DNA from 4 places in the Pelosinus sp. IPA-1 genome. Region 3 is predicted to be linked to each of the others. Evidence: riboswitches for the same ligand, from Rfam matches in the RefSeq annotation. Region 3 holds a riboswitch; each other region holds the start of a gene.
The links. A riboswitch is a leader RNA that binds a small molecule or an ion and turns the genes downstream of it on or off. The one in region 3 is predicted to bind S-adenosylmethionine.
Positions count from the first base shown of each region.

Region 1: it holds a riboswitch for S-adenosylmethionine, as region 3 does, so the genes downstream of both, QSJ81_RS03480 (methionine ABC transporter ATP-binding protein) here and metX (homoserine O-acetyltransferase MetX) in region 3, are expected to answer to the same signal.
Region 2: it holds a riboswitch for S-adenosylmethionine, as region 3 does, so the genes downstream of both, QSJ81_RS01425 (pyridoxal phosphate-dependent aminotransferase) here and metX (homoserine O-acetyltransferase MetX) in region 3, are expected to answer to the same signal.
Region 4: it holds a riboswitch for S-adenosylmethionine, as region 3 does, so the genes downstream of both, metF (methylenetetrahydrofolate reductase [NAD(P)H]) here and metX (homoserine O-acetyltransferase MetX) in region 3, are expected to answer to the same signal.

Region 1 covers NZ_BSVC01000001.1:755,874-760,962, reverse strand. Annotated here, with positions in the region: gene QSJ81_RS03500 (D-2-hydroxyacid dehydrogenase) at 34-984, shown strand; gene QSJ81_RS03495 (HD domain-containing protein) at 999-1,526, opposite strand; gene hisZ (ATP phosphoribosyltransferase regulatory subunit) at 1,542-2,726, opposite strand; gene QSJ81_RS03485 (YerC/YecD family TrpR-related protein) at 2,768-3,070, opposite strand; SAM riboswitch class I at 3,222-3,326, shown strand; gene QSJ81_RS03480 (methionine ABC transporter ATP-binding protein) at 3,409-4,467, shown strand; gene QSJ81_RS03475 (methionine ABC transporter permease) at 4,436-5,089, shown strand.
Region 2 covers NZ_BSVC01000001.1:324,152-329,240, forward strand. Annotated here, with positions in the region: gene QSJ81_RS01420 (MetQ/NlpA family ABC transporter substrate-binding protein) at 1-140, opposite strand, end outside; gene QSJ81_RS01425 (pyridoxal phosphate-dependent aminotransferase) at 271-1,461, opposite strand; SAM riboswitch class I at 1,533-1,637, opposite strand; gene QSJ81_RS01430 (MFS transporter) at 1,809-3,095, shown strand; gene larAH10 (NPN-dependent 2-hydroxyacid racemase, LarAH10 family) at 3,108-4,403, shown strand; gene QSJ81_RS01440 (DeoR/GlpR family DNA-binding transcription regulator) at 4,532-5,089, shown strand, end outside.
Region 3 covers NZ_BSVC01000002.1:480,335-485,423, reverse strand. Annotated here, with positions in the region: gene QSJ81_RS06050 (homocysteine synthase) at 1-306, opposite strand, end outside; gene metX (homoserine O-acetyltransferase MetX) at 320-1,477, opposite strand; SAM riboswitch class I at 1,558-1,658, opposite strand; gene QSJ81_RS06040 (hypothetical protein) at 1,744-2,286, opposite strand; gene QSJ81_RS06035 (6-phospho-beta-glucosidase) at 2,547-3,863, shown strand; gene pepF (oligoendopeptidase F) at 3,938-5,089, opposite strand, start outside.
Region 4 covers NZ_BSVC01000005.1:398,808-403,896, reverse strand. Annotated here, with positions in the region: gene QSJ81_RS14705 (homocysteine S-methyltransferase family protein) at 1-1,342, opposite strand, end outside; gene QSJ81_RS14700 (methionine synthase) at 1,350-2,030, opposite strand; gene metF (methylenetetrahydrofolate reductase [NAD(P)H]) at 2,058-2,924, opposite strand; SAM riboswitch class I at 3,095-3,197, opposite strand; gene QSJ81_RS14690 (ParA family protein) at 3,512-4,282, shown strand; gene QSJ81_RS14685 (ParB/RepB/Spo0J family partition protein) at 4,272-5,089, shown strand, end outside.

The DNA.
Region 1 (5,089 bases), on a different contig from region 3:
GTTGATAAAATAGTAAAAAGGGGTGCATCTATTATGCCCAAATTAAATATTCTCGTCATTAACAATTTAGCTAATCACCATATAGAGGCGATTAAAAATGTCGAACCTAACAGCAATGTCATAACTTGCGATTTGGCTCAAGCTGCTGATCACATTCATGACACTGATATTTTATTAACTTGGGGATCCATGGATATTCGTTCCCTCTACCTTGCTGCGCCTAAACTAAAGTGGGTGCATAGCTTAAGCGCCGGGGTTGAAAGTTTGGTTTTCCCTGAAATGAAACTTGCCACTACCATCTTAACCAATTCAAAAGGGATTCATGGCATCCCCGTATCAGAGCATGTTCTGTCTATGATGCTGGCATTTACAAGAGGACTCACCGTCTTTATCAGGCAACAAGGAAAAAGCCTTTGGAAACGTACTCCTGTTGATGAAATCCACGATAAAACCATCGGTATCGTTGGACTTGGCAGCATTGGCAGAGAAATTGCGAAAAAAGCAAAAGGAATGGGTATGCAGGTTCTCGCCAGCAAACAAACAATGACAAAAGAGCTCTTCGTAGATGAACTATATCCTCCCGAAAAGCTCCATGAATTACTTTCCCTTTCCGATTTCGTAGTAATTGCTCTACCTTTGGTAGACGAAACCAGAAATTTATTTACGCTAAAAGAATTTTCTGCTATGAAACCGTCAGCCTACCTCATTAATATTGCTCGGGGCGGTATCATTCAGCAAGCAGATCTGGCGACTGCTCTACAGCAGGGCCTAATAAAAGGCGCTGGCTTAGATGTATTCGATGAAGAACCTTTGCCAGATACTTCCCCTCTATGGAACATGGAAAATGTGATTATTACCCCACATGTAGCAGCCTTATCACCCAATTATCTTGACCGCGCCATTAAGCTCTTCACTGACAATCTCTCCCGCTTCCTTGAAAGTAAAGAAATGTTAAATTGTATTGATAAGAAAAAGGGCTATTAATTAGCTATATAGCCCTAATGCATATTATCAGACTTTCTAAGTATCACTAACTCCAGCGGATCATTCTCTGCTGGAGTTTTATGATGTATCCTAACAATTTCAATTATTTGAGGACATTCACCAATGTCCCTTAGCATAGCGGCACTGCGTTCAGCATGATGAAAATAGACATAAAATGCATGGCGAAGATTACTTAGTTTATTGCCTCGCCCTAGCCTACCCCATTTTTTTGCCCAACTCGGAGCCAGACGGTGTCCAATTACAGTGATAATCTTATCAAATGTACTAACATCATTCTTAATTTTCCCTACATCATGGAGTAAAGCACATTTCACTAACAGTATAGCGTCGATTTTAGGGTGGCTTTTTGCTAAGTCAAGAGCTGTATAGGCTACATTAAGGGCATGCCTTTGATCAGGTACGTTCATATTCCAAAATAATCCCTCGGCAGGGGAGCTTAAATAGAAGCTTACAAAATTTCTATCTTCTTGTGTAATCTTTGCAGTAAGTGCAGCAATTACTTGTTTTAGTCGGTTAAACATGTATCCATCCACCTATTACTCTACATAAACCAAACTGACATAACCTTTGCTTCTTTGACTGGTCTCAGCTGCTATTTTTGACTGAGGAATCAAAGCAAGTTCTACACATTGACCTGATTTACGCAATGATTCTGCTTGTCCAATGGCCGCTGCCAACTTATCTTCTCCCCAACCAACATAAACACTTTTGCAATTGGGAGTACCAATAATACCTTGACGTTCTAGTGCTAACAATACGCGTTCTATACCTAAGGCAAAACCAGTAGCACCAGAGTTCATACCAAAAGAGTTTAACATAGTATCATACCGGCCGCCACCACATATGGGAAAACCAAGTCCTGGTGTGTAACATTCAAACACCATACCTGTGTAATATTCAAAATCACGAATAATTCCTAAATCAAAATCTACATATTGGGCAACGCCGTAACTTTCTAACAAACTATAGATAGCAGATAAATTATCTAAAGCCTTGCGACTCTTCTCATTGGTTACCATACTATAAGCTTCTTTAAGCATTTCTTTTGTACCATGAAGTAATGGTATATTCTTAAGTAACTTTTGTTCTCCTTCTGGTAAACCGCTATTGACAAGAATTTCATCTAATCCTACTAAATTTCTTGTCACCATAGCTTGTTTTACCTGTTGTCTTTGAGAGAGAGAAAGCTCACTTTGTTCCATTATACCGTTAATAAAATCCACTTGCCCCAAACCAATTTGAAACTTTTGTAACCCGGATGTAAGCATGGCTTCTACAGCCAACGCGATGACTTCTGCATCAGCGGTAGGCTCAGAAACTCCCATAATTTCCACACCAGCTTGATAAAATTCGCATTGTCTTCCAGCCTGAGCTTGCTCATAACGAAATACATTTGTTAAGTAAAATAATTTCATTGGACTGGGACTTTCCTTAAAACGAGTCGCTGCAACCCGCGCCATAGGAGTCGTCATATCTGAGCGAAGCGCTAAGATTCGGTTGTTCTTATCAAAGAATTTAAACATATGCTGTTCTAGCTCATTGCCAGCTCCTACAGCCATTGTTTCTAAATATTCCATCGTCGGAGTCACAACCTCATCATAGCCCCAACTAGCAAATAAATGGGCTAAAGCCCCTTCTACAGCGCGTTTCTGCTTAGCTTCTTTCGGCAGAAAATCTCTTGTACCATAGGGAATTTGTGGCACGAATTCATCTTGACCCATAAAAATAAACACTCCTAACTTAGTTGAAATATTTTCTGACCCTACTTATTTTGGCTTTCAATTCGTTCTAACATAAACTTATATCCATCTGCACCATAATTCAAGCAACGCTTTACTCGACTAATCGTTGCAGTACTTGCTCCTGTTTTGTCGACAATATCATCATAGGTATGACCAGCCTTTAGCATCCGTGCTACTTCCATCCGTTGGGCAAGAGACTTCAATTCACTTACTGTACAAATGTCTTCAAAAAACTGATAACATTCTTCTTCATTTTCTAGCAGTAATATAGAACGGAATAATTGATCTGTCAGTTCATCTTTCAACTTGGGATTCGTAGCCATATTTCTTTCCTCCTACTGTAGGATAAATCCTTTATCCCTTTTAAGCTTTACTTAGTGAAATTATAACATTGCCATTCCTAATTTGCAAAGTGATTTTTTTCTTGACACCATTTTTCAAAAATGATAATATATGTTTCAACAAGTTAATATTTTTTCATCAAGAGCAGTTGAGGGAATGGCCCTATGAAGCTGCGGCAACCATTCACTTTTGTGAAACGGTGCCAATTCCACAGGATCTAATCCTGGCAGATGAAGCGCAATTCAGATTGATAGCACGCTTCATTATTGTGAAGCGGTTTTTTTATGCATCAAAAGATTATAAGGAGGGAAAGATTCCATTGATTAGACTTGAAAATATAGAAAAAGTATACCAAAGCGACAACGGCACAATTCACGCTTTAAATGGAGTTAATTTAACTGTTGAACAAGGAGAGATTTTCGGGATTATCGGAACAAGTGGCGCTGGAAAAAGCACACTAATCCGTTGCATTAATATGTTAGAACGTCCTACTAAAGGTACTGTAATAGTGGATGACCAAGAACTAACGTCTTTAAACGAACAAGAATTACGAGAACAGCGTAAAAAAATAGGCATGATCTTTCAACACTTCAACTTACTATCTTCTCGGACGGTTTATCAAAATATAGCCTTCCCCTTAGAACTGGCAAAGCGTAGTAAAGAAGAGATCGATACAGAGGTTATGCATTTACTCGCATTAGTTGGACTTACTGATAAAAAGGATCAATATCCATCTCAGCTAAGCGGCGGGCAGAAACAACGGGTTGGTATTGCAAGGGCATTAGCAAATCACCCTAAAGTACTCTTGTGCGATGAGGCCACTTCTGCCCTTGACCCCCAAACAACCAAGTCTATTTTAGAATTATTAAAAGATATTAACCGCAAATTCCAACTCACGATCGTGCTTATTACTCATGAAATGCAGGTTATCAAAGAAATCTGTAATCAGGTTGCAGTCATTGAGGGGGGCAGGATCATTGAGCAGGGCAATGTAATTGATATTTTCACTCAACCCCAAGCAAATACTACTAAGGAATTTATTAGTGCTATCATCAATCATAACTTACCAGACTTCTTCAATGATATTACCTTATCACCAGTACCTACTGCTGATAGCAATCTTATTTTGCGTTTATCCTTTATTGGTCACTCTACCGAAGAACCTGTTATTTCTAGTATGATTCGTCGTTTTAACATTGATGCCAGTATTTTATACGGGAACATAGATCATATTCAAACAACTCCTTTTGGTACATTAATTGTAGAACTATCAGGTGAACAGGCAGCTCTTCAGCAAGCACTTAGTTATTTAAAAACACGTGAATTAGGAATTGAGGTGATTGGTTATGTCGCAAGACATGCTCGCGTTGCTGGTTAAATCCTTATGGGAAACTACCTATATGGTTGCTGTTTCTAGCTTTATCTCAGCTCTCATTGGTATACCTTTAGGTATTATTTTAGTAACTACGAATAAAGGACATATTCTTGAAAATACTTCCCTTAATCGAATATTAGGGGCTATTGTAAATGCGACTCGCTCCACACCCTTCATTATTTTAATGGTAGCTATTATTCCAGTCACTCGATTATTAGTTGGTACTTCCATCGGCACCAATGCGGCCATCGTCCCACTAAGCATTGCCGCCATCCCTTTTGTCGCTCGTATCGTAGAATCAGCTCTCAAGGAAGTTGATTATGGTGTCATTGAAGCAGCACAAGCCATGGGCGCATCTCCTAGAGAAATCATTACAAAGGTCCTAATTCCAGAAGCTATGCCCGCAATTGTACTTGGATTAACATTAACAATTATTAGTCTTATTGGCTACTCGGCCATGGCTGGAGCCATTGGCGGCGGCGGTTTAGGAGATTTAGCCATTCGCTATGGCTACCAACGTTTCCGGGCTGATATCATGTTAATCACTGTTATTATCTTAATTGCACAAGTACAAATCGTACAGTCCACTGGCGATTATCTATCCAATCGTCTCAACAAAAAATAG
Region 2 (5,089 bases), on a different contig from region 3:
TCTGCATGGGGGCCAGCAGTAACGCCTACTTTAAGTGGTTTTTCTATCTTTGCTGTACTTTGTTGACTGCACCCAGCAGATAAGCCTAGGATAAAGATGAGGGTTAACAAAAGGGAAATAAACTTAATTGATTTCTTCATAATGAATATACCTCCTATTTAATAATTCAATGGATTATTTTACGGAATCAGAAAGTATAACACTTTCTTAATTCCAAGTAAGAACGACAAGGCTTCCGCCTGCGTCTTAGGACTTGGCCTAAGCCAAGTCTTATCTTAATTTTTGCAATCTTTCTACTGCAGCTTCCAGTGTGGCTAATTGTTTGCAAAAGCAAAAACGTATAAAACGATGTTTGTCATTGGCATTTTCTTGATAGAAACTAGAACCTGGCACGACTGCAACGCCAACTTTTTCAGCTAAGTAGCGAGCAAAGTCGATATCGTTTTTCCAGCCGAAGGAGGCGATATCAGCCATAATGTAGTAGGCTCCATCAGGACGAATGCACTCAAAACCGATGGCAGCTAATTCTTTTAACATAAAGTCCCGGCGGTGACTATAAAAATCGACTAACTTTTCGTAATAAGTAGCAGCAAAACCCATGGCGTGAGCAGCAGCTTCTTGCAACGGTGCAGCTGCACCTACTGTTAAGAAATCATGCATTTTGCGTATGGACTGGCTTATCTCAGGAGATGCAATAACATAACCAATACGCCAACCTGTAACACTGTAGGTTTTGGATATACTATTAATAGTAATGGTTCTATCTGCCATACCAGGTAAGGTAGATAGAGGAATATGTTTGATTTCGTCATAGATGATATGTTCATATATCTCATCAGTAATCGCTAAAACATCGTATTGAATACAAAGCTTAGCAATCAAGTCTAATTCTTCTCGATTAAACACCTTACCTGTTGGGTTATTGGGAGTATTAATAATAATAGCTCTTGTGCGTTCAGAAAAAGCGGCGATTAATTCTTCTTGATTAAAGGAAAACGTTGGAGGATGTAATTGTACATATTTAGGTGTTGCACCGCAGAGTATAGCATCTGGGCCGTAATTTTCATAGAACGGCTGAAAAATAATAACTTCATCTCCAGGGTTAATCGTCGCCAAAAGCGTTGCCACCATTCCTTCTGTAGAACCGCAACACACGGTAATTTGTTTTTCTGGATCAATGTCAAGGTTGTAATCTCGTTTATTTTTCTTGGCAATGGCATCTCTTAGGGATTTGGTACCCCAAGTAATAGCATATTGATTGTGGTTTTCTAAGATTGCTTTAACAGCAGCTTCTTTGATTTCATCTGATGCAGGAAAATCCGGAAATCCTTGTGCCAAATTGATGGCTTTATGAGCAGTGGCAATACGAGACATTTCCCGAATGACTGATTCTGTAAAGCGGCTAGCTTTTTCTGAGGCGTATTTTCTTAGATCCTGGGTTGGTTGTGAATTATGGTTCATGCTACTTACTCCTTTTTCTTTACAATAAAAAATCTTCTTCATAAGATGAAGAAGATTTTATTTCAAAATAATCTTCATCTCCCAGGAATACTCCTGTTGGAATTGGCACCGTTCGCAGTATGCGGTGGTTGCCGTAGCTTCATCGGGCCAATCCCTCAGCTAACTCTTGATGAATATATGCTGTTATTGAAAATAATAGTAGCATGCGATCTAGGTCATGTCAAGTAGGTTTAAAAAGACAGATTCTTTTGTCAATTGACATGTAAACTTTACAAACGTATAATGTATTTAATGGAAAAGGGTCTCTCTTAGAAGGACTTAGATGCTTATTCCGGGAGGTAAATTTTATGAATCAGAAAAAAACCAATTTTCGATGGACCTTAGCAGGACTTATGTTTCTTATTAGTTTTGTTTCTTACATGGACAGAGTAAATTTATCCGTAGCCACTCCAAGCATTATGCAGGAATTAGGTTTTAGTAAAATGGATATGGGTTTAATACAAACCGCTTTCTTTGTCGGTTATGCATTTATGCAAATACCAGGTGGTATTATGGGAGAGTTTTGGGGACATCGTAGAGTCTTGGCTATAGCAGCTACTTGGTGGTCCATATTTACCGCATTGACGGGCGCTTGTAGTAACTTTACCTTTTTCGCTGCCACTCGTGCTATGTTTGGTTTAGGTGAAGGACCTATGGCGCCAGCTATAGGACGTTTTATTTATCGTTGGTTTAATCCTAGTGAAAAAGGACGTGCCTCTTCTTTCATGTTAAGTGGTGTATTTTTTGGACCGGTTGTTGGCCCAACTCTTACCGTAGCCTTAATGATGGCTTTTGGCTGGCGCTCTGTATTTGTGATTTTTGGTGTGTTAGGTTTAGTCATTGCCGGACTTTGGTATTGGCTCGCAAAGGATTCGCCTCGGACCAGTCCTTATGTTGATGTGGCGGAAGCTGATTATATAGAAGAAGGCCTCAGTGCGAATGCTGATAAAAAAGAATTGGCACCATGGCGTAGTTTCTTAGGATCTTCTCAATTTTGGGCTATTGGGATTCAATATTTTATAACAGACTATATTATGTTTGTATTTTTGGCCTGGTTGCCTTTATACTTAATGGAGGCACAAAATTTTTCACTGCAAAAGATGGGAATTGCCGCTTCATTTCCTTGGGCTGCACTTTGTATCGTAACGGCTACGTGTGGTTATATCAGTGATAAGCTGGTAGCGTCAGGTGTTTCTCGGTATAAGTCAAGAACCTTGTTAGGGATTTCTGGATTGATTCTGTGTTGTATGACACTTTATTTAGGAGCCGTAGCGACAACACCTTCCATGAACGTGTTGTGGTTGACAATCTCCCTCGGATCTCTTGGATTTACTTTTAATGCATCCTGGGCTGCTTGTCTTGACATTGGTGGTAAATTTGCTGGTTCAGTGTCAGGATGGATGAACTTTTGGGGCAACCTGGGCGGTATTGCTGCTCCTGTTGTTACGGCATGGATTGCAACAAATTATGGATGGCAGGCCGCCATTGTGGCAACTGCAGCTTCGGCTGTAGTAGGTATTATCGCATGGCTAGCTGTAAAGCCTGATGTGCCGTTGGCTGTAAAAGTAGAAGAAAAGCTGGAAAAAATTGCATAGGAGAGATGCTATATGTTAAAAGAATTTTCCTTTGGTTATGGTGATCAGGAAGTTACTATAGCCTTGCCTGAAGAACGTATCTTAAACGTGGTAGAAGGCAAAGCAGTTAAGGCTCTAGTAGATGTAGAAGCCGCTGTAGCCGCTGCACTAAATAACCCGATTGGCACACCACCTCTTAAGGAAGTAGTACAGCAAGGTGACAAGATTATGATCATAGCCAGTGATATTACTCGCAAATGGGTACGTCACGATTTGTTTTTACCAACCTTATTGAATGAATTAAATAAGTCTGGAGTACCAGATGAAGATATTTCTCTAATTGTGGCACTGGGTGCTCATCGACACCATACACCTGAAGAAAATGTGGCAACCTTTGGTCAAGAAGTGGTTGATCGTATTACCATCTTGCAAAGTTATGCTCCAGAAGCAGACGATTTTGTTTGTATCGGTCAAACGTCTCGGGGGAAAGATGTCTGTATAAATAAACATGTAGTGAATGCAGATAAGGTTATATTGACAGGTGGTATTGTTCATCATTTAATGGCTGGATTTGGCGGAGGACGTAAGGCAATTATGCCTGGTGTTTCTTCTTATAGCACGATTCAGGGAAATCACAGCTTGTGCCTTCATGATATAGTAGGGCAAGGTGTTAGCCTAGAGTGTATTGCGGGTAAATTAGAAAACAACCCAATGCATGCCGATATGTTGGAAATGGCAGAACTCCTTAAACCCGCATTTTTACTCAATGCAGTCTTTACCCCAGAGGGACAGTTCGCTTCTTTTGTGGCAGGTCACTGGCATGAAGCTTGGCTGCAAGGTTGTAAGACTGCGAGTGATATCTTTGGTGTTCCTGTAAACGGTAAAGCTGACTTGGTCATCGCTTCTGCAGGTGGATTTCCTAAAGATATCAATTTATACCAAGGGTCAAAAACAATTGGTAATGCCTTTATGGCAGTAAAACCGGGGGGAGTCGTCATTTTATTGTTAGAATGCCGTGATATGATGGAACCACCTGATTTTAGTGATTGGTTTAACTATGAATCTTTATATGACCGGGAAGTAGCCTTGCGAAAAGCCTTTACCGTTCCAGGGTTTATTGCATTAAAACTAGGTACTATGGCCAAGGAAGTTCCTCATATTGTTGTTTCTTTGCCGCGCAATAAAGAGTTTATTGAAAAAGCAGGTATGCTGGCGGCTGCTAGCTTAGAAGAGGCTGTTCGTATGGCTGAAGAAAAGTTAGGCAAGAAAGACTATACCATTACAATAATGGCACATGGCGCGAATACCGTTCCAGTGGAAGGTGTTTGAAACGATTCGATATATAATTAATAGAGGAAGTTTACAACTTTAAGGTTGTAAACTTCCTTTTGCTACTATAGTAAAAAGATTTATGCAGTTATATAATGTAACTATCTGATGTTGTTAGGAGTGTGTGCATGTTAACGAATATTAAGAGACGAAAGGATATTTTGAATCTCATCTTTAAGCTAGGGTCGGTAAAGGTGACAGCTTTAGCTCAGCAATATGAGGTAAATGAAGCAACAATCCGTAGAGATTTGAAATATTTATCTGAGAGTAATAATATAAAGTTAGCCTATGGTGGAGCTTATATGGAAGAGGGGAAAACTTGCTACTCCATTGCAGAAGTACATCTGGCCAATAAAAGGATGCAGAACTTTGAGGAAAAGCAAGTAATTGCGCGCAAGGCTGCAATGTTAATTAAAGATGGTGAAACAATTGCTTTAAATGCAGGTAGTACCGTAGAATACATTTTGGATTATTTAGAGAATATTACTTCTTTAAACGTTGTTACTTTATGTGTACATGTTGCAGTTAAAGCGGCGAGTCTCCCTTATGTGTCTGTATATATGCCGGGAGGGAAAATGAGAAATTCTTCCGGTGTTTTTTGTGGCGGCGATAGTGAAGAATTTCTGAGAAAATTCAGTGTGGATAAATGCTTCCTCGGTGTAGCTGCTGTAAATCTTAAAAAAGGT
Region 3 (5,089 bases):
TGCTTGGGCAATGTTTAAGATGGCTCCACTAATTGCAGCATGCCCTGAAGCAAAGGCTAAAGCTCCGACTCCACCTTCAAGAGCTGTAATGCGTTTTTCTAAGACATCAGTAGTAGGATTAGTCAAGCGACTGTAAATATTACCAGACTCTTTTAAACCAAATAAATTGGCAGCGTGCTCGCTATCACGAAAATTATAAGCAGTAGTTTGATAAATGGGAACTGCTCGTGATCCTGTTGTCGGATCTGGCTCCTGACCACCGTGAACGGCTAATGAATCAAAACGTAATTTTTCTTGTACTGACATGTTATACATCCTCCTAGTTTTTAGTTACTTTACCTATAGTTAGCTTTTTTATAAACTCATTGATCAAGGGCCTTAATAAATGAAAATCAATTAAAAAACCATCATGACCATGAGGACTTTCAAGTAAGGCATACTCGGCATCCACTCCGCAATCGCGCATAGCTTCCACCAATTCTTCTTGCTGGTAAGGAGGATATAAAATATCAGAACTTACCCCCACAACCATTACTTTCCCCGTAATTTGGGCTAAAGCATCCTCATAGCTTTTACAGCTATCTGACAAATTATAATAATCTAAGACTCGTAGTAAATATAAGTAAGAATTCGCATCAAAACGGCGCGCTAAGCTATTACCTTGATGATCTAGGTAATTTTCAATTTCAAAACATCCATTGCGGCGTTTCCGTCCAAATTTTCCTTCCATAGACAATTCGGATTGATAGGTAATCATACCTACCGATCGGGCAATTGCTAATCCTTTTTCTGGACCATTCCCGCCATAGTAATTTCCACCTTGCCAACCTGGGTCAAGAGTTATAGCTTGCCGTGCTACCTTATTATAAGCAATGGACTGAGAAGATGAATATCCTGGAGCGGCAATTGCCATAACACCATCCATAAAATCAGGATAGGTTACAGCCCACTCCAAAGATTGCATTCCACCCATGGAACCGCCAATAATTAACTTAACATGTTTAATCCCCAGCAAATCTAGTAATCGTTTCTGTACCTGTACCATGTCTAATAAAGTTATTTCCGGGAAATCCATGCCATAAGCCAGCCCATTTTCTAAGTTAGGGGAAGCTGGACCTGTTGTCCCTTGACAACCACCAAGCACATTGGCACAAATAATAAAATACTTATCTGTATCTAGGGGGCACCCTGAACCAACCAGTGGTTCCCACCAACCTTTTTCGTCATGCTGGTTATGGGCGGCTGGATGACTATCACCTGTCAAGGCGTGATGTAAGAGTATAACATTATCGCCGTTTTCAGATATATGTCCATAGGTTTCATATGCTACAATAACCTCTTTTAATATCCCCCCTAATTTGAGGTACAAGGGATTTTCTGTATCAGCTACTTTAGCCATCTTTAAATAAGGCCGCCACTTAAATCCTGGAAAGTAAGTTAACGTTGTCTGCATGCTACGGCTGTTATCTAACAGCATCCATATACCCTCTCCTCACCATCTCAAATATAAAAAAACCCCTCTTATAAATAAGAAGGGTTTTTATTACATAGTAAACCTTCTTATCTCCCAGGATTGCTCCTGCTGGAATTAGCACCACTGCATTACTGCCGGTTGCTGGGTGTCATTGGGCCAGTCCCTCCACCACTCTGGATAAGATTTAATATTTAATTGTAACGTTGTAAACCTAGTGCTATTACTATATCATGATGTAGCGCTAATAGCAACCATGTATTGGTGATTTCCTACGGATTTTTATCTTGTTCATTCTTGTCTAGCGGCTTAGCTGCCGTTGGCTGCAAGTTAGGAGAGATATTGATTCGTTCGGAGGAGAATAATATACCATCCTGCCACATTTGATAAATATAGACGGAAATTAAATGCACGACCGTCGTTGTAAATGCCCCAATCCCCGCAAGAGCATTTTCGTCAAGCCACACGAATATTCCTCGGCGGTGTAACAAGGGCTGTACCAAAAGGATTAATAGTAAACTGCCTATGATCTGAACAATTGCATACGACCAAAACCGCCCATAAGTATATTTGAGAATCCACATCGCGCCGATTGGCAATGCACCATAAACAAAACTTATCATTTCGCTAAGCGGATAAACATTCTCACGGGTCTCCCATACCTTCCAAGTAACGCCTACATCAACAATTAAAGTATTCGTTACTATTACAAACAAGGCTGCGGGCATCCATCGCTTAATTTCCTCTCTAGGCATGAAGAAGAGAGTTAGCCAAGGAAGAATTAACATAGACCATAATATTATTTGATTGCTCACAACCAAGCCTCCCATAATCGATATACACTTATTATGACCCTGTTGTGATTGCCTTATTCTGGACAAAATACAGCCTCCATTCTCCGAAAAAGGGTAAGAAGTTCTTTTATCTCACTACGAGGAATAGCTAATGCGTATTCCCTTCTCTTAAAGTAAAACTGTACTAGTACAGTTTTACTTTATCGTAATTGCGCTCCTTCTGGTAGAACTATATGATTATTCTAGAGATAAAAATTCCGAGTATATTAGGAGGTTTTATTATGAAGGGGTTAAAAATTGTGACAATCGGTGGCGGCTCAAGTTATACACCGGAGATTATTGAAGGATTCATAAAAAGATATGATGAACTGCCCATTCACGAACTGTGGTTAGTAGATATTGACGCAGGCAAAGAAAAATTAAAGATTGTAAGTGATCTTGCTAAAAGAATGGTCAAAAAATCCGGGGTACCAATGGAAATACACACGACTCTAGATAGAAGAGAGGCTCTGCCCAATGCGGATTTTGTAACGACACAATTTCGCGTAGGCCTCTTAAATGCACGAATAAAGGATGAAAGAATTCCATTAAACCATGGTTATATTGGACAAGAAACCAATGGTGCCGGCGGGATGTTTAAGACACTGCGAACTATTCCAGTCATACTTGAAATTGATAAAGATATGGCAGAATTATGCCCAAATGCTTGGCTAATCAACTTCACCAATCCCTCAGGAATGATCACGGAAGCTGTACTGAGATATGGGAAAAATAAGAAGGTTATCGGCTTATGTAATGTACCTATTGGCATGGAAATGGCAATAGCCAAACTATACAATGTTGAACACAGTAGAATTCGAATTGACTTTGCCGGTTTGAATCATATGGTATTTGGTTTAAATGCATATTTAGATGGTGAGAACATTACCAAATCAGTGATTGATAATATTGCTGCTGGCAAGATGCCGAGTACTGTAAAAAATGTTATCAATATTAATTGGATACCTGAATTTGTACTAGGATTAAATGTAATACCTTGTCCCTATCACAGATACTATTTCAAAAAAGATGAAATGTTGGAAAAGGAATTAGAAGAGTTTGCCAAAGGGGAAACTAGAGCTGAAACAGTAAAAAAACTGGAGGATGACCTGTTCGAATTGTATAAAGATCCGAATTTGGACATAAAACCACCACAATTAGAACAACGTGGTGGAGCCTACTATAGCGATGCAGCCTGTAGATTGATAAATTCAATATATAATGACAAGCGTGATATTCAACCCGTAGATACGAGAAATAATGGGGCAATTGCCGGAATTTCGCCTGACTCCATTGTAGAAGTAAGCTGTGTGATCACTAAAGATGGTCCTCAACCAATTGCTATCGGTGAGCTTCCCATACAAATAAACGGATTAGTACAACAGATTAAATCCTTCGAAAGAGTAGTTATTGATGCAGCTGTTACAGGCGACTATAATAAAGCTTTACTAGCTATGACAATGAACCCGTTGGTCGCTTCCGATAAAATGGCTAAAGTTTTATTTGATGAAATGTTAGAAGCTCACAAAGAATATCTCCCCCAATTTAAAAGCTTATAATAGCAAAAATGACGCCAGATCAAGGAATGATCTGGCGCCATTTTAGTTAAATTAAGATACTATTTAATTATGAACTATTCTTCTTTCATTAACATTTCCAATTCATCTAATAGCCGATTAAATTTCTGTAACGTAATTTCGATAGGCTCAGGGGTAGACATATCTACACCAGCATGTTTTAAAATATTGATTGGTGTATCTGAACCACCAGCTTTTAAGAAATAGGTACTGTAGCGTTCTTGGGCCGTCTTACCTTCTGTTTGTAATTTTTCAGCAAAGGCCGTTGCTGCTGAATAACCAGTTGCATATTGATATACATAAAAATTACGATAAAAGTGAGGAATTCGAGCCCATTCTATATCAATTTCTTTATCTACAACCATATCACTACCAAAATATTTTACATTAAGTTCATGATACATGCCTTCCATCACATCAGCCGTCAAGGTTTCCCCTTGCTCACTTTTTTCGTGAATTGCTTTTTCAAATTCGGCAAACATGGTCTGGCGATATAAGGTAGTACGAATATTTTCTAAGTATTGATTTAAGAGATATATTTTTGTCTTTTTATCTTCTGTGTGCTTCAGCATATAATCAATGAGTAAAATTTCATTGGTAGTAGAAGCAGTTTCTGCTGTAAAGATCACATAGTCAGAAGTAGGATAAGGCTGGTGCTTGGCACTATAGTAGCTATGCATGGCATGCCCCATCTCATGGGCTAATGTAGAAGCATCGCTATATCTTCCATGATAATTCAAAAGGACAAACGGATGTATGCCGTAAACGCCCCAAGAATAGGCACCTGAACGTTTTCCCTGGTTTTCATAAACATCGATCCAACTTGCTGCTATACCTTTGTTAAAGTTTTCGATATACTCTTCCCCTAAAGGAGCTAAAGCTTGCCTTACAACCTCCAAAGCCTCTGGATAAGTCAATTTTATGTCTATATCCTTTACAATCGGTGCATATAAATCATACATATGTATTTCGTCTACGCCTAAGGCCTTCTTCTTTAAGGCTACATACCGATGTAGTGGGGCAAGATTTTGATTGACGGTACGAATTAAATTATCATAAACAGCTACAGGAATATGATTTGGCGTAAGAGCAGCTTCCTGTGCCGAAGGAAACTTATGGGCTTGGGCGAAAAACACATGCTGTTTGACATGCCCATTGAGAGTTGCTGCCAAGGTGTTACGATACTGACCATAAGAACCCAGTACACC
Region 4 (5,089 bases), on a different contig from region 3:
GACGCTCTTGGGCTGTTTTAGGCACACCCTTGGGACTAATTGGTAAACATAAGACGGCAGCGCCATATTTCTTGGCTAAAGGTAGGAATGTTTCCAAACGCTCAGGTTCTGCGCTGATAGAGTTTATAAGTGCTCTGCCAGGGTAAGCCTTAAGGCCAGCTTCTAAAGCCTTAGAATCGGTGGTATCAATGACTAGGGGAGCATCTACAAGCATGGATAACTCTTGAACTACGTATTCCATAGCTTCCGCTTGGTTAATACCAGGAACCCCCATATTAACATCAAGAATATGCGCTCCAGCACGAATTTGGGCTAAGGCTTCTTTTTTAACAGAGATAAATTGACCTGAGGCAATATCAGCAGCTAGTTGTTTGCGGCCTGTAGGATTAATACGTTCCCCGATAATAACTGTGGGATGGTTAGCACCAAGATAAATTGTTTTACTGCGGCTGGTTAAAGCTGTTGTTTTATTAAGTTGTTGCTTAGTAGACAAGGTTGTTACCGAGAGGTGACTGACTGCTTCGTGAATTGCTTTAATATGCTTAGGAGTAGTGCCGCAGCAACCTCCAATATACTGAGCGCCTGCGGCAACTAATTTTTGTGCCCATTGGCCCATTTCTTCTGGCCCCATAGGGAAAACGGTTTGTTTGTTTATAAGACTAGGCATACCAGCATTCGATTGAATACTAATAGGACAACTGGTGGTTTGAGCCAATTGTTCAACAATCGGTAATAGTTGAGCTGGTCCTAAGGAACAATTGGCACCAATCACATCTGCACCCATAGCTTCTAATATGATAGCAGCTGTAACTGGATCTGTACCTGTTACAGTGCGTCCATCTGCACCGTAAGACATCTGACAAATAATTGGTTTAGTAGAAGCTGCTTTGGCAGCTAATAGGGCTGCGCGCATTTCTTGGATATCAATGATAGTTTCAATCAAAATCATATCTACGCCAGCTTGATCTAATGCACAAATTTGTTCATAAAAAACGTCATAAGCGGAGTCAAAGGTTAAATCTCCTAGCGGGGAAATTAATTTTCCGGTAGGTCCTACAGAACCTGCTATCTTGGTTGTTGGCCTGCAAGCGGCCCGTGCCGCTTTTACAGCCGCGGTATTTAGTGCTTGTACTTTATCTTGTAAGCCATAATGTGTTAATTTTATCCGATTTGCACCGAAGGTATTTGTTTCAATAATGTCTGCACCATTATCAATATAACTTTTATGTATGCTAGTAATAACAGCAGACTGCTCTATATTCCATAACTCCGGGCAAGAACCTGCTGGTAATCCAGCATTCTGTAACATAGTTCCCATGGCACCATCAAAAATATAAATCATAAATAGTTCAATCCTTTCTCGCTAAGCAGTTTACTTGTTGACATTGTTGACAGTTAGCCTTTTTGGCAGGCGAAGTAGGGGCACTCTGACAAATATTAGGGGTGAGTCCGATTATAGCAGTAATGGATTTTCGTGGTAATAACATGCAAGAGGGTGTCGCGGTTACATTGATTTCATAGGCATGAGCCAAAGATAGAATTTGGGGTTGTACGGTAATATCCCATTGACCGTAACCAGGACTGAAGCGGAAGAGGGTCGAATAACCCTTTTGATTTGCTTGTTGTCTAAGTAAGTCACATGCTTGGTCCGCCGCCACTTCAACAGCTGTTGTACCAGCTGCATCTAGTAATAATCCTAGGGTATACTCGTCTTTTGTAAAGTATTCACTTACCATTTCCTCTAATCTAGATCCTATTGTAACAGCAATTACGATTACTTGTAGGCAATTTTTCAAGTGTTCAATTATTTTTATTGATGACAGGGTTAGCGGCTCTGGACTCATTATAGTAGCAGTGTTTGGATTATAATCGTAAATTTGCCATACTACTTTAGGCTGTGATATTATTTGTGCCTCAGTACAAGCTTGTTCTAGTAAATGGGGCGGAAACTCGGAAGCCTTGGTTAGTCCAGAATAGCGCTTGATTTCTTTCATATCTAGATTTTTCAATGCTGGATTGTAGATTGGCATAACACTCCTCCTTAGGTAGTCTGCTAGTTAGCGTAGCCCTGTTTCTTGAATGATAGTTTTAGACTGTTCTAGTTTGTTCATAGTATATAGATGTATGCCATCTACTTTATGGGCAATTAAATCGGTAATTTGATTACAAGCATATTCTATTCCAGCTTTTTCAAAATCATTTGGCGAGTTTTCATACTTTTCAATAATGCTTTGCAAAGGTTTTGGAATGGATGCTCCGCATAGACCATGAATTCTAGCCACTTGCCTACTATTTAGTAGGGGCATAATCCCCGCGCAAACGGGGACGGTAATATTGGCTTGTCTGATTCGATCTAGAAAGTTATAAAGGACAGCATTATCAAAAAATATTTGAGTAATGAGAAAATCGGTACCACTATCTACTTTTTCTTTCAGATGAACCGTGTCTTCCGCAAGGTTAGGACATTCTAAATGACCTTCTGGATAAGCAGCAGCTGCAATACAAAAATCATGTTGGGATTTTATGTGGGCAATTAGATTTTTTGCGTAAGGAAAGGTTGTTGTCATATTCTTTAGGGACCCTTTGTCCAGGGGATAATCGCCGCGCATAGCTAATATGTTTTGAATATTATGGGCTTGCAATTGGTTAAGCACTGTATCAATATCATCTTTTTGCGAATTGATACAAGTTAAATGAGCTAGAGCTTCTACATGATAGGTATTTTTGACTTTATCTGCAGTTTCAAGAGTGCGATCCGAGGCGCTACCGCCAGCACCATAGGTAATACTTATGAAGTCTGGGTTTAATGTTTGTAATCCTTCGGTAGTTTTAAAAATCGATTCTAAAGTAACCGTTTGTTTTGGTGGAAATATTTCAAAAGAGACAAGGGTTTTTTCTCGATTAAATAGATCACATAGTTTCATAATTAACCTCACATTATTATAAGTTATTGAAAAGCAACAGGCTTATCTAAAATTTTGGCTTCATCATAACAAAAACAAGAACTGTTCTTAGGTTTATATATTATAATAGGATAAAAAAACAGCCCTTTTCCTTGTTGAGGAAAGAGGCTGTTTTTTTAATCCGTTCTTTCCTCTTATCTTTCAGAATTGAATTCTGCTGGATTTAGCACCATTTGCATTACTGCCGGTTGCTGGGTGTCATAGGGCCAGTCCCTCGACCACTCTAGATAAGAGTATTTATTAAATTGGATATTATGATAAATTAAAAACAAAGGCTTGTCAATATTTTTAATTTATCATATTGATATTTATAGCGTATCATTTATACACTAAAGGTATAAAATACCTATTTTAACGAAGAAGATTGTGGATTAGCCATTTTACTTTACTATTTTATTATAAGTTACTTAAATAATAGTGCTTTTGCTTAAGATGACGGTTTTTTTGCAGGAAATGTTCTTAAGAATGTGGAATGAATTAGCATTATAGAAATTAGCAGCGAAAGTGCCGTTTCGTAGTCTTTCTTAAAATATAAATGAGAATATGGGGTGAACTATTTGGTAAAGGTAATTGCAATTGCCAACCAAAAAGGAGGCGTTGGGAAAACAACAACTTCTGTAAATTTGAGTGCATGTTTAGCAGACTTAGGTAAAAAAGTTCTATTAGTTGATCTTGATCCACAAGGAAATTCTACTAGCGGCTTTGGTTTTGATAAAACAAAAATTAAACAATCTATTTATGATGTCTTAGTAAATGATACTCCAATAGAAGGCGTTATTTTACAAACAAAAATTGAAAATCTAAAATTATTACCCGCTACAATTCAATTGGCAGGGGCGGAAATAGAATTAGTTTCCATTATGTCACGAGAAACAAAACTAAAAAGGGTATTGGATAAAATCAAATATAATTATGATTATATTATTATCGATTGTCCACCATCCCTTGGATTATTAACAATAAACTCTTTAACAGCGGCTAATTCAGTATTAGTACCAATTCAGTGTGAATTTTATGCACTAGAAGGATTATCCCAATTAATGAACACCATAACGTTAGTACAGAAAAACTTGAATCCTGCATTATCCTTAGAAGGTGTAGTTCTGACCATGTTTGATGCTCGGACGAATTTATCCATTCAAGTTGTAGATGAAGTTAAAAGTCATTTTCGTCACAAGGTATATCAAACAATTATTCCTCGTAATGTTCGCCTTAGTGAGGCTCCAAGTCATGGACAACCGATAACTCGATATGATCCTAAATCTAAAGGTGCTGAAGTATACACTGATTTGGCGAAAGAGGTGATTGATGATGAGTAATAACTCACAGAGAGGATTAGGGCGTGGTCTCGATGCGCTATTTTCTGGCTCTAATTCTGTAGAGGAAAAGCCTCTTGTCAGTAATATTTCTATCAATCAGATTATTCCTAATAAGTTTCAACCCCGCAGGGTATTTGACGAGGAGGCACTCGCTGAGCTTGTGTCTTCTATAAAGCAATATGGAGTATTACAGCCCATTGTAGTACGAAAAAGTAATAATTCTTATGAATTAGTGGCTGGAGAAAGACGTTGGCGGGCATCTCAACAAGCAGGTCTGCAGGAAGTCCCTGCTATTATAAAAGAATATACTGATGGTGAAATGACTGAGATTGCCTTAATTGAAAATATACAAAGGGAAGATTTAAATGCGATAGAAGAAGCGTTAGCCTACCGCCGTTTAATGGATGATTTTAATTTAACACAAGAGGAAGTTGCGAGGAGAATTGGACGTAGTCGTTCTGTAATTGCTAATATGGTGCGATTATTAAATTTACACCCAATAGTTCAAGATTATGTTTCACGTGGAACATTATCTATGGGACAAGCGAGACCTTTATTAGGTTTAGAAACATTAGACTTACAATTGGAAGCAGCTGAAATCATCATTGATGATGATTTATCAGCTCGCGATGCAGAAGAACTAGTAAAACGTTTGACAGAAAAACCTAAGCAAGCTAAACAGCAAACAAAAACAGTGGAAGATAAAGATTTTTTTGTATCAGAAGCAGAAGATCGGCTAAAAATGATCTTAGGTACAAAAGTAAAAATTAAGCCAGGTAAGTTGAAAAGTAAAATTGAGATTGAATT